2 regions of the Dokdonella soli genome follow, and region 2 is predicted to be linked to the other one. Evidence: predicted binding sites of a transcription regulator. Region 2 holds the regulator's gene; the other holds the start of a gene.
What was found. Region 2 encodes sigma-54, which starts transcription at its own class of promoters, with help from an activator protein. Its sites were predicted from a motif close to TGGCACGNGCNTTGC; they were not measured.
Positions count from the first base shown of each region.

Region 1: glnA (type I glutamate--ammonia ligase) is a predicted target of sigma-54. The motif match lies at 3,307-3,321, and genes of this name have one in related genera.

Region 1 covers NZ_BAAAEU010000006.1:111,456-117,378, reverse strand. The annotation lists gene ABD002_RS06225 (PQQ-dependent sugar dehydrogenase) at 1-783, shown strand, start outside; gene ABD002_RS06220 (aspartyl/asparaginyl beta-hydroxylase domain-containing protein) at 887-2,197, shown strand; gene ABD002_RS06215 (undecaprenyl-diphosphate phosphatase) at 2,317-3,111, opposite strand; gene glnA (type I glutamate--ammonia ligase) at 3,353-4,762, shown strand; gene ABD002_RS06205 (hypothetical protein) at 4,893-5,923, opposite strand, start outside.
Region 2 covers NZ_BAAAEU010000007.1:47,779-53,701, reverse strand. The annotation lists gene hprK (HPr(Ser) kinase/phosphatase) at 1-88, opposite strand, end outside; gene ABD002_RS08635 (PTS sugar transporter subunit IIA) at 240-749, opposite strand; gene hpf (ribosome hibernation-promoting factor, HPF/YfiA family) at 746-1,066, opposite strand; gene ABD002_RS08625 (RNA polymerase factor sigma-54) at 1,234-2,655, opposite strand; gene lptB (LPS export ABC transporter ATP-binding protein) at 2,821-3,540, opposite strand; gene lptA (lipopolysaccharide transport periplasmic protein LptA) at 3,540-4,142, opposite strand; gene lptC (LPS export ABC transporter periplasmic protein LptC) at 4,150-4,734, opposite strand; gene ABD002_RS08605 (KdsC family phosphatase) at 4,747-5,298, opposite strand; gene ABD002_RS08600 (KpsF/GutQ family sugar-phosphate isomerase) at 5,495-5,923, opposite strand, start outside.

The DNA.
Region 1 (5,923 bases), on a different contig from region 2:
CTGCGCGATATCGAGCAGCATCTCGACGATCCGCCCAAGCCCATCGTCGTCACCAACAAGCTGCCGGACAAGACCCATCACGGCTGGAAGTTCCTCGCGTTCGGCCCCGATGGAAGGCTCTACGTGCCGACCGGCGCGCCGTGCAACGTCTGCAAACCCGGCAAGGACTTCGCGAAACTGATCAGCATGAAGGCGGACGGATCGGACTGGCGCGATGTCGCGCTCGGCATCCGCAACTCGGTCGGCTTCGACTGGCAGCCGGGCACGCAGCAGCTCTGGTTTACCGACAACGGTCGCGACGAGCTCGGCGACGACCTGCCGTCCGACGAACTCAACCGCATCACGCGAACGGGCGAGCACTTCGGGTTCCCATACTGCCACCAGGGCGACACGCTGGATCCGGAGTTCGGCAAGGGCAAGTCGTGCAAGGACTACACGCCGCCGGTGCTCAAGCTCGGCGCGCATGTCGCCTCGCTCGGCATGCGCTTCTACACCGGCACGATGTTTCCGGCCGCGTATCGCGGCGCCGCGATCATCGCCGAGCACGGTTCGTGGAACCGCTCGAAGAAGTCCGGCTACCGTGTGATGACGGTGCGCCTCGATGGCAGCCGTGTGCTCGGCTACGAGCCGCTGATCGATGGCTTCCAGCACGACGAGATTGCGCAGGGCCGGCCGGCCGACGTGTTGGTCATGCCCGATGGCGCGCTGCTCGTCTCGGACGATCTGGTCGGGGCGGTCTACCGTGTGAGTTATGCAGCGCCGATGCCCTCAGCGAAGAAGTGAAGCACGCGGCGGCAGCGTGGCATTCCCGACGCGTCAGTTTCCGCACGCCGTGCTCGCGTTCGCTGCTAGCATGCGCGATTGATTCCAGCACGGTTGATCCGGCATGAACCAGGCTTCCCCGCTTCCGCACGCGGAGCGTCGCGCTGCGGCGCTCGCACTGGCCAACCAGGGCCGCATGCTCGAGGCCGAGCGCGCGTTCGGCGATCTGCTGCGTGAACTTCCCGACGATGTCGACGCGCTGAATTTCCTCGCGATCTGCGCGCACCGCCGCGGCCAGATCGACGAATCGCTCGAGCTGCTCGGCCGTGCACACCGCGCACAGCCGGACGATGCGATCACCCTGGTCAACCTCGGCGCCCTGCAGCGCGAACGCGGCCATCTCGATGAGGCGCACGCCGCGATGAAGCGCGGCACGGAACTGGCGCCGGATCTGTTCGCCGCGCGCCTGCGACTGGGCGAGATCCTGCAGGCGCTGGGTCGCCACGCGGATGCGTTGCCGGTCTATTTCGGCGCGATCATGACCGCGCAGGAGCACGGGCACTGGCTCAGCGATGCGACGACCGCGGTGGAACTGCAGCCGCTGGTCAAGCATGCGATGCGTCTGGTCAGCGCCGGTCGACGTGAACTGTTCCTCGGGCTGCTGCAGCCGCTGCGCGAGCGTCACGGCGGCGCAGCGCTCGCGCGCGTGGAGAAGAGCCTGGCGATCTATCTGGGCGAGCTGCCGCCGAACTATCCCGAGCCGAAGCAACGTCCGAAATTCCTGTATTTCCCGGATCTTCCCGCGCCGCGCTTCTTCGATCGCGAACTGTTCCCGTGGTATGCGCAACTCGAGGCGCAGACCGCGGTGATCCGTGACGAGATGCTCGCGCTGCTGGCCGAGGATCGCGACTTCGAGCCGTTCCTCGGGCACGTCGACGACAAGCAGACGCTGCACGACTACCTGCGTGGCGACCGCGGCGCGCCGGCGTGGAACGCGTTCTTCTTCTATCGCCACGGCGTGCGCCACGATGCGAACGCGCTGCGCTGCCCGCGTGCTGCGGCCGCACTCGACGCGACACCGCTGTGCCACGTCCGCGAACATGCGCCGGAAGTCTGCTTCTCGGTGCTGACGCCCGGCTCGCACATCCTGCCGCACCACGGCGTGACCAACACGCGCGTGGTCACGCATCTGCCGCTGGTCGTGCCGGACGGAGATCTGGCGCTGAATGTCAGCGGCGAGCTGCGGCGCTGGGAGGAAGGGCGCTGCTTCAGCTTCGACGATACCTACGAACACGAAGCCTGGAATCGCAGCGCCGACACGAGAGTCGTGGTGCTGCTGGATGCGTGGAACCCGTACCTGACCGAGGTCGAGCGCGAGGCGGTCACCGAACTGATCGGCGCGATCGGCGATTTCAACCGCGCCGCGGGCGTATAGCTCGCCGCGACGCCAAACCTGCGCCACGTTGGGGCTCGCTGCGCTCACCCCAACCTACACGTCATCCGCACTCCGGCAATGGGTAGGTTGGGCCGAGCGCAGCGATGCCAACACGCGCGTCAAACCCCCGCCGGCAACGCGATCAGCAACGCGATGCCGAGCACGATCCGGTAGATCGCGAACGGCGTGAAGCGGTGCGCGCGGATGTAGCCGAGCAGCCACTTCACCGCGACGAACGCGGTGACCAGCGAGACCACGAACGCGATCGCCAGCGCGTTCCAGTCCTCGTGCGCACCACCGCCGGCCTTGAGTGCTTTCAACAGCTCGTAGCCGCTCGCGGCGAACATCGTCGGGATGCCGACCAGGAACGCGAACTCGGTCGCGGCGGCACGGTTGCTGGTGCCGGCGAGCATCGCGATGAAGATCGTCGCGGCCGAGCGCGAAGTGCCCGGGAAGACCGCGGCGACGACCTGGGCGAGGCCGACCAGGATCGCGACGCGCCAAGTCACCGGCGTGCGGTCCGGCTGTTTCGCAGCAAGCCACTCCGCACCGAGCATCCAGACGCCGCCGATGATCAGCGCCCACGCAACCGGCGTGATCTTTTCCGGCAGCTTGAAGCCGAGCCGGGTCGCGACGAAGCCGAGCACGGCGGTGATCAGGAACGCGACCGCGAGTTTCAGCGCATAGTCACGGTTCTCGGGTTTGGCGAATCCGGTCGCCAGCTGCCACAGCCGTTCGCGATAGATCAATGCCACGGCGAGGATCGCACCGGCCTGGATCACGACATTGAACACGTCTGAACGCTGACCAAGCCAGTGCTCGGCGATCAGCAGGTGGCCGGTGCTGGACACCGGCAGGAATTCGGTGATGCCTTCGATGATGCCGAGCAGGATCGTGTTGACGAGATCGCTCACGGGTCAGCCTTGGGATGGGGGAGGGACGGAGGCGCCGGACCGCGCCATGCGTGCGCAGTCTAATCGCGGGCCGGATCGTTATCGAATGCACAGAATCGGTGAAATAGCCGTAATGTTTGCATGCTTTATGTGCATTCGATTCGATGTCGTCACGGCAAGCCATTGATTTAACTGCGGTGTGCCAAGCGAGAGCGTTGGCATGCCGGTTGCTGTAACAGCGCACCCTCCCAGGAGATTTCCCATGTCCGCGCAAAACGTGCTCAAGCTGATCAAGGACAACGCCGTCGAATTCGTCGACCTGCGCTTCGCCGACATGCTCGGCAAGCAGCACCACATCACGTTCCCGGTGCATGCGGTCGACGAGTCGCTGTTCGAGGACGGCAAGATGTTCGACGGCTCGTCGATCGCCGGCTGGAAGGGCATCAACGAATCGGACATGGTGCTGCTGCCGGATGCGGACACCGCGATCATCGATCCGTTCATGGCCGACAAGACCCTGCTCCTGCAGTGCGACGTGCTGGAACCGAGCACGATGCAGGCGTATTCGCGCGATCCGCGCTCGGTCGCCCGGCGCGCCGAGGCGTACCTGAAATCGACCGGCATCGCCGACACCGCGTTCTTCGGTCCGGAGCCCGAATTCTTCATCTTCGACTCGGTGCGCTACCGCAACGACATGAATCACGTGTCGTACGAGATCGAATCCGAGGAAGCCGCGTGGTCGTCCGGCAAGTCGTTCGAGGGCGGCAATTCCGGCCATCGCGGCGGCATCAAGGGCGGCTATTTCCCGGTCTCGCCAGTCGACACGTTCCAGGACCTGCGCAGCGAGATGTGCAAGGTGCTCGAACAGGTCGGCCAGGTCGTCGAGGTACACCACCACGAAGTCGCGAACGCGGGCCAGTGCGAAATCGGCACGCGCTTCAACACGCTGCTCAAGAAGGCCGACGAACTGATCACGATGAAGTACGTGATCAAGAACGTCGCGCACCAGAGCGGCAAGACGGTGACGTTCATGCCGAAGCCCGTGGTCGGGGACAACGGTTCGGGCATGCACGTGCATCAGTCGCTGGCGAAGAACGGCCAGAACCTGTTCGCCGGCGATCTCTACGGCGGCCTGTCGCAGACCGCGCTGTACTACATCGGCGGCATCTTCAAGCACGCGCGCGCGATCAACGCGTTCGCGAACTCGACGACGAACAGCTACAAGCGCCTGGTGCCGGGCTTCGAAGCGCCGGTGATGCTTGCCTATTCCGCGCGCAATCGTTCCGCGAGCTGCCGCATTCCGTTCGTGCACAGCCCGAAGGGACGCCGCATCGAGGTGCGTTTCCCGGACCCGATGAACAGCGGCTACCTGACGTTCACCGCGCTGATGATGGCCGGGCTCGACGGTATTCTGAACAAGATCGACCCGGGTGCGCCGGCCGACAAGGATCTGTACGACCTGCCGCCGGAAGAGGAAAAGAACATCCCGACGGTCTGCCATTCGCTCGACCAGGCGCTCGACGCGCTCGACAAGGACCGCGGCTTCCTGAAGGCCGGCGGCGTGTTCAGCGATGACCTGATCGACGCGTACATCACGCTGAAGATGCAGGAAGTCACGCGTTTCCGCGCGGCGACGCATCCGCTCGAGTATCAGATGTATTACGCGATCTGAGGCAGATCGCGCGCAGATGTACTACGCGATCTGACCTGACCCGCGGCGCCCGGCCCTGTTCCGGCCGGGCGCTTGTCGATCGCGATGGTCGGAGGCTGTTCTGCCCCTTGGGGTCATGCGAGGTTCTACGCTAATACATTGCGTCAAAGCCGTCGCAGAACATCGTGTCCGGCCGGTAACACGCGGGGACGCGTTCATAATCCCCCAGATCGCGCGGACCATGGACATTCGGCACGGTGGGGATATCAAAAACGCGCCGCATGCCGTCGAGATCCACACTCGGCTCGGTGCCGGCCGGATAACTTTCGGGAGGAGCAAAGTCGACGCCGAGCGACGTGATCTGCAGGTGGTAGTCGCCTGCAGCCGCATTGACGAAGGTTGGGGTGCCCTGCGTGCCGCCGAACGGAATCGTGCTGATATCGTTCGACAGCACATACGACACGCCGATGTGTGTGCCTGAATTCAGCGTCACCAGGCCAGGCTGGTCGATGATGCTGTCCTGCAATGTGTCATAGAAGGAATTGCCGCTCGTGGTGTTGTAGATGACGCTCGCGCCGCCGAGCGAATTGTTGGCCAGCGTGCACGAGTCGATGTCGATATCCGTATTCTCGGCCCGGATCAGTTCAGCGCTCTGCGTGTTGTCGGCCAGAAGACAGTCAATGACGTTCGCCGGCTGGCCGCCGACCAGGCGAATGGCATGGCCGCCCTGGTTGAAACGCATCGTGAAGCGGCGCGCATCCAGATATCCGGCGCGGTTGATGAATAGTGCTGCACCGGCCGTCGGCTGACTGCTCGCATCGAGCGACCCATTGTTGTTCACGGTATTGCAGGCTACTCCTGCAGCACAGTTGACGCCGCCGAGAGAAGCCAAAGACGCACCGTAGTTGTAGTCGTAGCATTGCGAACTCGGATTGAATTGGACTGCGCCGGCATCGGTGATGGTTCCGCTAACGGCATGGTAGTCCGCATAGATCGCGGAACCCTCCGGCGCGACATTGCCGTCGATTCGAAAATTGGTTGCGCAGAGCAAGGCGTAGATCGGCCCGGGAACGGCAAGATCCCAATTGGGCTTGAGGTAGATACCCCCGCCCGCCTGGGTCGCCGAGTTGTTCGATATCGCGCCAGGATGGTTGGGGTCCGTCGCAAACAGGTTCACCCTGA
Region 2 (5,923 bases):
GGTTCTCGCCGCGCATGCCGGCGATCCAGCGCAACGCGAGGCGTTCGCCGACGGCGTCGAACAATTGGCGGGCGGTCAGGCGGTCCACGACGACGGATTGGCGGTCAGGGGCGAGGGCACGGTGATGCGGTACTCGGTCAACCGGGGGACACTCGGTGGGCAAGAGTGTACGGGTACAGCAGGGGCGTCGTCACATGACGATCATCGGGGTGGGCCATGCCACCCCGCGCGCCTGAGCTCTAAGCGCGGATCCCTGCGTCTTCGGCCCGCATTCCCCGTTGCAGCAGTGCGCGCAGCGACGGTGCATCCGGCGCCGCGCGCAGCGCCGATGTGATCGCGGTGTCGGAGAAGAGTTCGGCGAGCTCGGCGAGCAGCCGCAGGTGCTGGTCGGTGAAATGGGCCGGGACGATCAATGCGGCGATCAGGTCCACCGGACGGTTGTCGTCGGCGCCGAAGTCGATCGGCGTGGCGAGGCGCACGAAGGCGGCGCGCGCCTCGCCGATGGTGGCACTGCGGCCGTGTGGAATCGCTACGCCATGGCCCAGTCCGGTCGTGCCGAGCCGTTCGCGTGCGGCGATCGCGTCGCGCACGACACCCGTTTCGCCGCCATCGGCGAGCAGGCCCGCAAGCTGGTCGACGAGATCGGCCTTGTCGCGTACGACAAGGCCGGTCCGCACCCGCTCGGTGGGCAGCAAATCGAGGAAGGGCATAGCGGGTGCGTGGTCTCGCGCGAAGGGATCGACGGTCAACTGTAGCGCGCCGAGCGCACTACGTCGGCATGGTGATTGGTGAGCTTTTCCTTGTGCTTGCGCAGCTGCGTCTCGACCTTGTCGACCAGGACGTCGATCGCTGCGTACATGTCGGCCGCGGTCGCGTCCGCATGCAGCGTCTTTCCGGACAGCAGTAACGTCACCTCGGCCTTGTGCAGCAGTTTCTCGATGCCGAGCACGACGGTGATCTCATGCAGCTGGTCGAACAGTCGCGTGACGCGCTCGAACTTGCCGACTGCGTAATCGTGCAATGCGGCAGTGACTTCGACCTGGTGACCCTTGACGTTGATCTGCATGACTGACTCCTTACTGGATGGGTCCGTTCTTGGCCGGCCCCGGTTTGAATGCCGCCCGCGTCGCCGCCCGAGGCAACGAGGCAAGGGCTCCAATGTTTCCGACAAGCGATTGCTGGTTGCGTTCCCTCCTGCCTTTGTGACGAATGGAATCGTGTGCGGATTGCGCATCAGCCCAGCCTGCTGCGGTCGTTCGACGACGGAATGTTGAGCGCCTCGCGGTATTTCGCGACGGTACGCCGCGCGACGTTGATGCCACGCCGGTTCAGCTCGGCCGCGAGCACCTGGTCGGACAGCGGCCGCGTGGGCTGCTCCTCGCCGATCAGCTTCTTGATCATCGCCTGGATCGCGGTCGCCGAGGCCGCACCGCCGTCGACCGTGGTCACTCCGCTGGAGAAGAAATACTTGAACTCGAACGTGCCGCGCGGCGTATGCAGGAATTTGCGCGTGGTCACGCGGCTGATCGTCGATTCGTGCATGCCGATCTCGTCGGCGACGTCCTTCAGCACCAGCGGGCGCATCGCCTCGGCGCCGAATTCGAGGAACGCCTCCTGCGCGCGCACGATCGAGCTGGCGACCTTCAGCATCGTTTCTGCGCGCGTCTTCAGGCTCTTGATCAGCCAGCGCGCTTCCTGCAGCTGACCTTTCAGGTAATTCGCGTCGTCGCGGCGCGCTTTCGCGATCAGGCTTGCATAGTGTTCGTTGATGCCGAGCCGCGGCTGGCAACCGGGCGCGAGCGTCACCTGCCAGCGTCCGCCGACCTTGCGCGCATACGCATCCGGCGCGACATATTCGGCGGTTGCATTGGAGAAGCAGTTGCCGGGTTTCGGCACCAGCGAGCGGATCAGCGCGAGCGCCGTGTCGAAAGAAGCCTCGTCGGCGTGCAGGCGCTGGCAGATGCGTACGCGATCCTGCTTCGCGAGCGCCTCGAGATGATCGGCGACCAGCGTGCGCGCCAGCGCGAGGCCCGGCGTGTCGGCACTGAACGCATCGAGCTGCACGCCGAGGCATTCGCGCAGGTTGCGGCTGGCTACACCGACCGGATCGAAGTGTTGCACGCGATGGCGTACCGATGCGATCTCCTCGAGCGAGACCGTGTGCAGCGAAGCAAGGGTGTCGCGGATCACCTCGTCGCTCTCGCCGAGGTAGCCGTCATCGTCGATCGCCTCGATGATGGTGGCGGCGATCGCGCGGTCGCGCGCGGACATCGGGGTCAGGTTGAGCTGCCAGAGCAGGTGATCGCGCAGGTCCTCGACCTCGGCGTCCTGCGGCTCCATGCCGTCCTCGTCGAGCGCAGTGCCACGGTATTCGGTGCGTTCGAATTCAAGATCGAGCGGCTGCTCGTCGGTGTCGCCGGTGTCGGCCGCGTCGGCCGGGCTTTCGGCTGCCTCGGCATCAGCCGCTGCATCGGCTTCGGCATCCTCGCCGTCGACGAGTTCCTCGGTCATGTCGAGCAGCGGATTCGACTCCAGCGCGGTGTTCAGCTCCAGCTCCAACTCCAGCCGCGACAACTGCAGCAGCCGGATCGCCTGCTGCAGCTGCGGCGTCAACGCCAGCGACTGGTTGAGGCGGATTTGGAGGGCGGGTTTCATGCCGGAAGCGTGCCAAGTCGCGTTTCGGCCATCCTAGCGCCAAAGGCCGGTGGCGGGCAGGGCTTGACGTCGCGGAAAAGCAAGCGGAGGCTGGCTGGATCGTCTGGACTGCGACGGGATTCGCGGGCGATCCCGCAAAAGCGCGCTCTGCAGTGGACTGCGGGACTACATCCTGAACTCGCGCCCGAGATAGACCTCGCGCACCTGCTCGTTGGCGAGGATGTCGGCGGGCGCGCCCTGTGCGAGCACCGCGCCCTCGCTCATGATGTAGGCGCGCTCGCAGATGCCGAGCGTCTCGCGCACGTTGTGGTCGGTGATCAGGATGCCGATGCCGCGCGACTTCAGCTGGCGCACGATGCGCTGGATGTCGACGACGGAGATCGGATCGATGCCGGCGAACGGCTCGTCGAGCAGCATGAAACGCGGCCGCGCAGCCAGTGCGCGCGCGATCTCGACGCGGCGGCGCTCGCCGCCGGAGAGGCTGACGCCTTTCTGGCCGGCGATATGACCGATCTGCAGGTCGTCGAGCAGCGACTCAAGCTCGGCCTGGCGACCGCTGTTGTCGAGGTCGTCGCGCAATTCGAGGATCGCGAGGATGTTGTCGGCCACGCTGAGGCGTCGGAATACCGAGGCCTCCTGCGGCAGGTAGCCGACGCCGAGCCGCGCACGCGCATGCATCGGCAGCGTGGTCACGTCGCGTTCGTCGATGCGGATCGTGCCGGCATCGGCCGCAATCAGGCCGACGACCATGTAGAAGCAGGTCGTCTTGCCGGCGCCGTTGGGGCCGAGCAGGCCGACGATCTCGCCCTGGTCGAGCGAAAACTCGAAGTCGCGCACGACGGCGCGGCTGCGGAAACTCTTGCGCAGGCCCGATGCGCTCAGCATCAGAGGCTGCCGTCCGTGCCGGCCGCTTTCGCGTCGGCCTTTGCAGGCGCGTCCTTGGCCGGTTTCGATTTCGGTTTCGGCTGGGTGATGATGTGGATGCGTCCCGCGGGCGTGTAGTCGCCGCTCTCCATTTCGCCGGTGTTCGTGTTGTAGGTCATGTGCGCGCCGTGGAACTCGCCGCGACCCTGCTGCACGACCTTCACGTCGCCGGTCAGTTCGGCGATGCCGGTGTCGGCGTTGTAGTCGATCTTTTCCGCATCCGCGCTGACCAGGCCGGCGTTGTTGTCCTGCTGTTCCTCGAGGTGGGCCGGCTTGCCGATGATGACCACGCGCTGCACGCCGCCGGACAGGTCGTTGCCCTGCGCATCCTTCGCGTTGTTCGGATGCTGGTACATCGTCGCCTCGTCGCCGTGCACCTTCATCGTGCCCTGGACCATGCGCACGTTGCCCTTGAGATGGGTCGCGCCGGGCTGGTTGTTGTTCGTGTTGAGCTGGGTCTTCTGGTAGTCGGCGGTGATGTCCATCGCCTGTTCGCGGTCGCTGGACCGCGCGTGCGCGGACGACGCGGCCGTCACGGCCAACGCGAACGCGAGCAGGCGCAAGCGCGCTTCATTCCGCGGGGCGCAGCGCACGCTTGGGTTGCAGGGTCGAGTGGACATCCGAAAGTAGCTCCAGGGCCTTGTCGTTGAGATCGCCACGCATGCCGATCCCGCGGAGTATAGAGCCCGGTTGCGTGATCGTGGCCGGCGCCGCGGTTTCCATCTTCTTGTCCTTGGGCCAGGTCGTGAGGTCGCTGGTTACGACATCGACCTGCTTGCCGTCGCTGCCCGGCTCGCGGTGCATCTCGACGTGGCCCTGCAGCTTCATGAGCGTGCCGTCCTTGTTGACCCAGGCCGCGTCCGACTTGCCTTTCCACGGATGGCCGCCTCCGTCGATGAGCATGTAGTCCGGCGTGGTCACGAACACCGAGCCGTCGTCGCCGCGGCGGTCGAGGCGCGGACCGCTGACCTGGAACGTGCGCTGGCCGGCCGCATCGAGCGCGTCCAGCGTGAAATCGGTCAGCGTGTAGTCCGAGCGTGGCGGGCCGGCGAAGGTCTGCTCGTTCGGACGCTCGCGTGTGAGCCACAACAGGAACTGGCTGCCGGCCGCGAGCACGGCGAGCACGACGACGATCAACCAGTAGCGACGTTCCATTGGCGATCCGGATCAGCGCAGGAACGTGGCGAGTTCCGCCTCGGCCTTGCCTTGGCTGGCGAGGATCAGGTCGCAGACCTCGCGCGCGGCGCCGCAGCCGCCGGCCAGGCGCGTGCGCCAGTGCGCGCGTTCGCGCACCCACGCATGTGCGTTCGCGACCGCGACCGAGAGGCCGACGTCGTGCATCGGCGCGAGATCGGGCAGGTCGTCCCCCGTGTAGGCGACCTGCTCGGGAGCAAGCCGCAGCGCATGCAGCAGGTGTCCGAGGCAGGCGCGCTTGTCCTTCTGGTCCTGGTAGACGTGCGCGACACCGAGTTCGGCCATGCGCTCGGTGACGATATTGCTGAGCCGCGCGGTGATCACCGCGACCTCGACGCCGTTTGCGAGCAGGCGCTTCAGGCCGAGCCCGTCGTGCACGTTGAACGCCTTCAACTCGTGGCCGTCGGCGGTGTACCAGAGCTTGCCGTCGGTCAGCACGCCATCGACGTCGAACACGGCCAGCTTCACGCGCGCGGCGCGTTCGCGGATGTCGGCAGGGAGGTCGGCGAGGTGGCTGTAGGGCATGTGTCAAAGCTGAAAAGTAGTTGGGGTAGAAGCAACCTGCTTGCTCGTCGTCCCGGCGTAGGCCGGGATCAAGTGTCTTGCGACCTCCGTTGACAGCGCTGGGTCCCGGCTTGACCAGCTTCGCTGTTGAGACGCGCCTCGCCGGGACGACGGGAATTCTTGTTGATTGCGCAGGAGCTTGTTCGGCGGTCGCTTCTCAAACCACCCGCGCCCGCAGCAGATCATGGATGTTCAGCGCACCAACCACGCGCCGGTCCGCATCGACAACGAGCAGCGCGTGGATCTTGTGCGCCTCCATCAGTTGCGCAGCCTCGACCGCGAGCTTGTCGGCGGTGATCGTCTTCGGCTGCGCGGTCATCAGGCGGGTGACCGGCGTCGTGCGCAGGTCGATGTCGTCGTCGTCGACCGCGCGGCGCAGGTCGCCGTCGGTGAACACGCCGAGCAGGGATTGGTCGGCGGGATCGACAATCGCGGTCATGCCGAGGCCCTTGCGCGTCATCTCGACCAGCGCCTCGGTCAGCGTGACGTCGGGAGCGACGGCCGGGATCTGCCCATTGGTGTGCATGATGTCGCTGATCTTGAGCAACAGCTGGCGGCCGAGGCTGCCGGCCGGATGCGAGCGCGC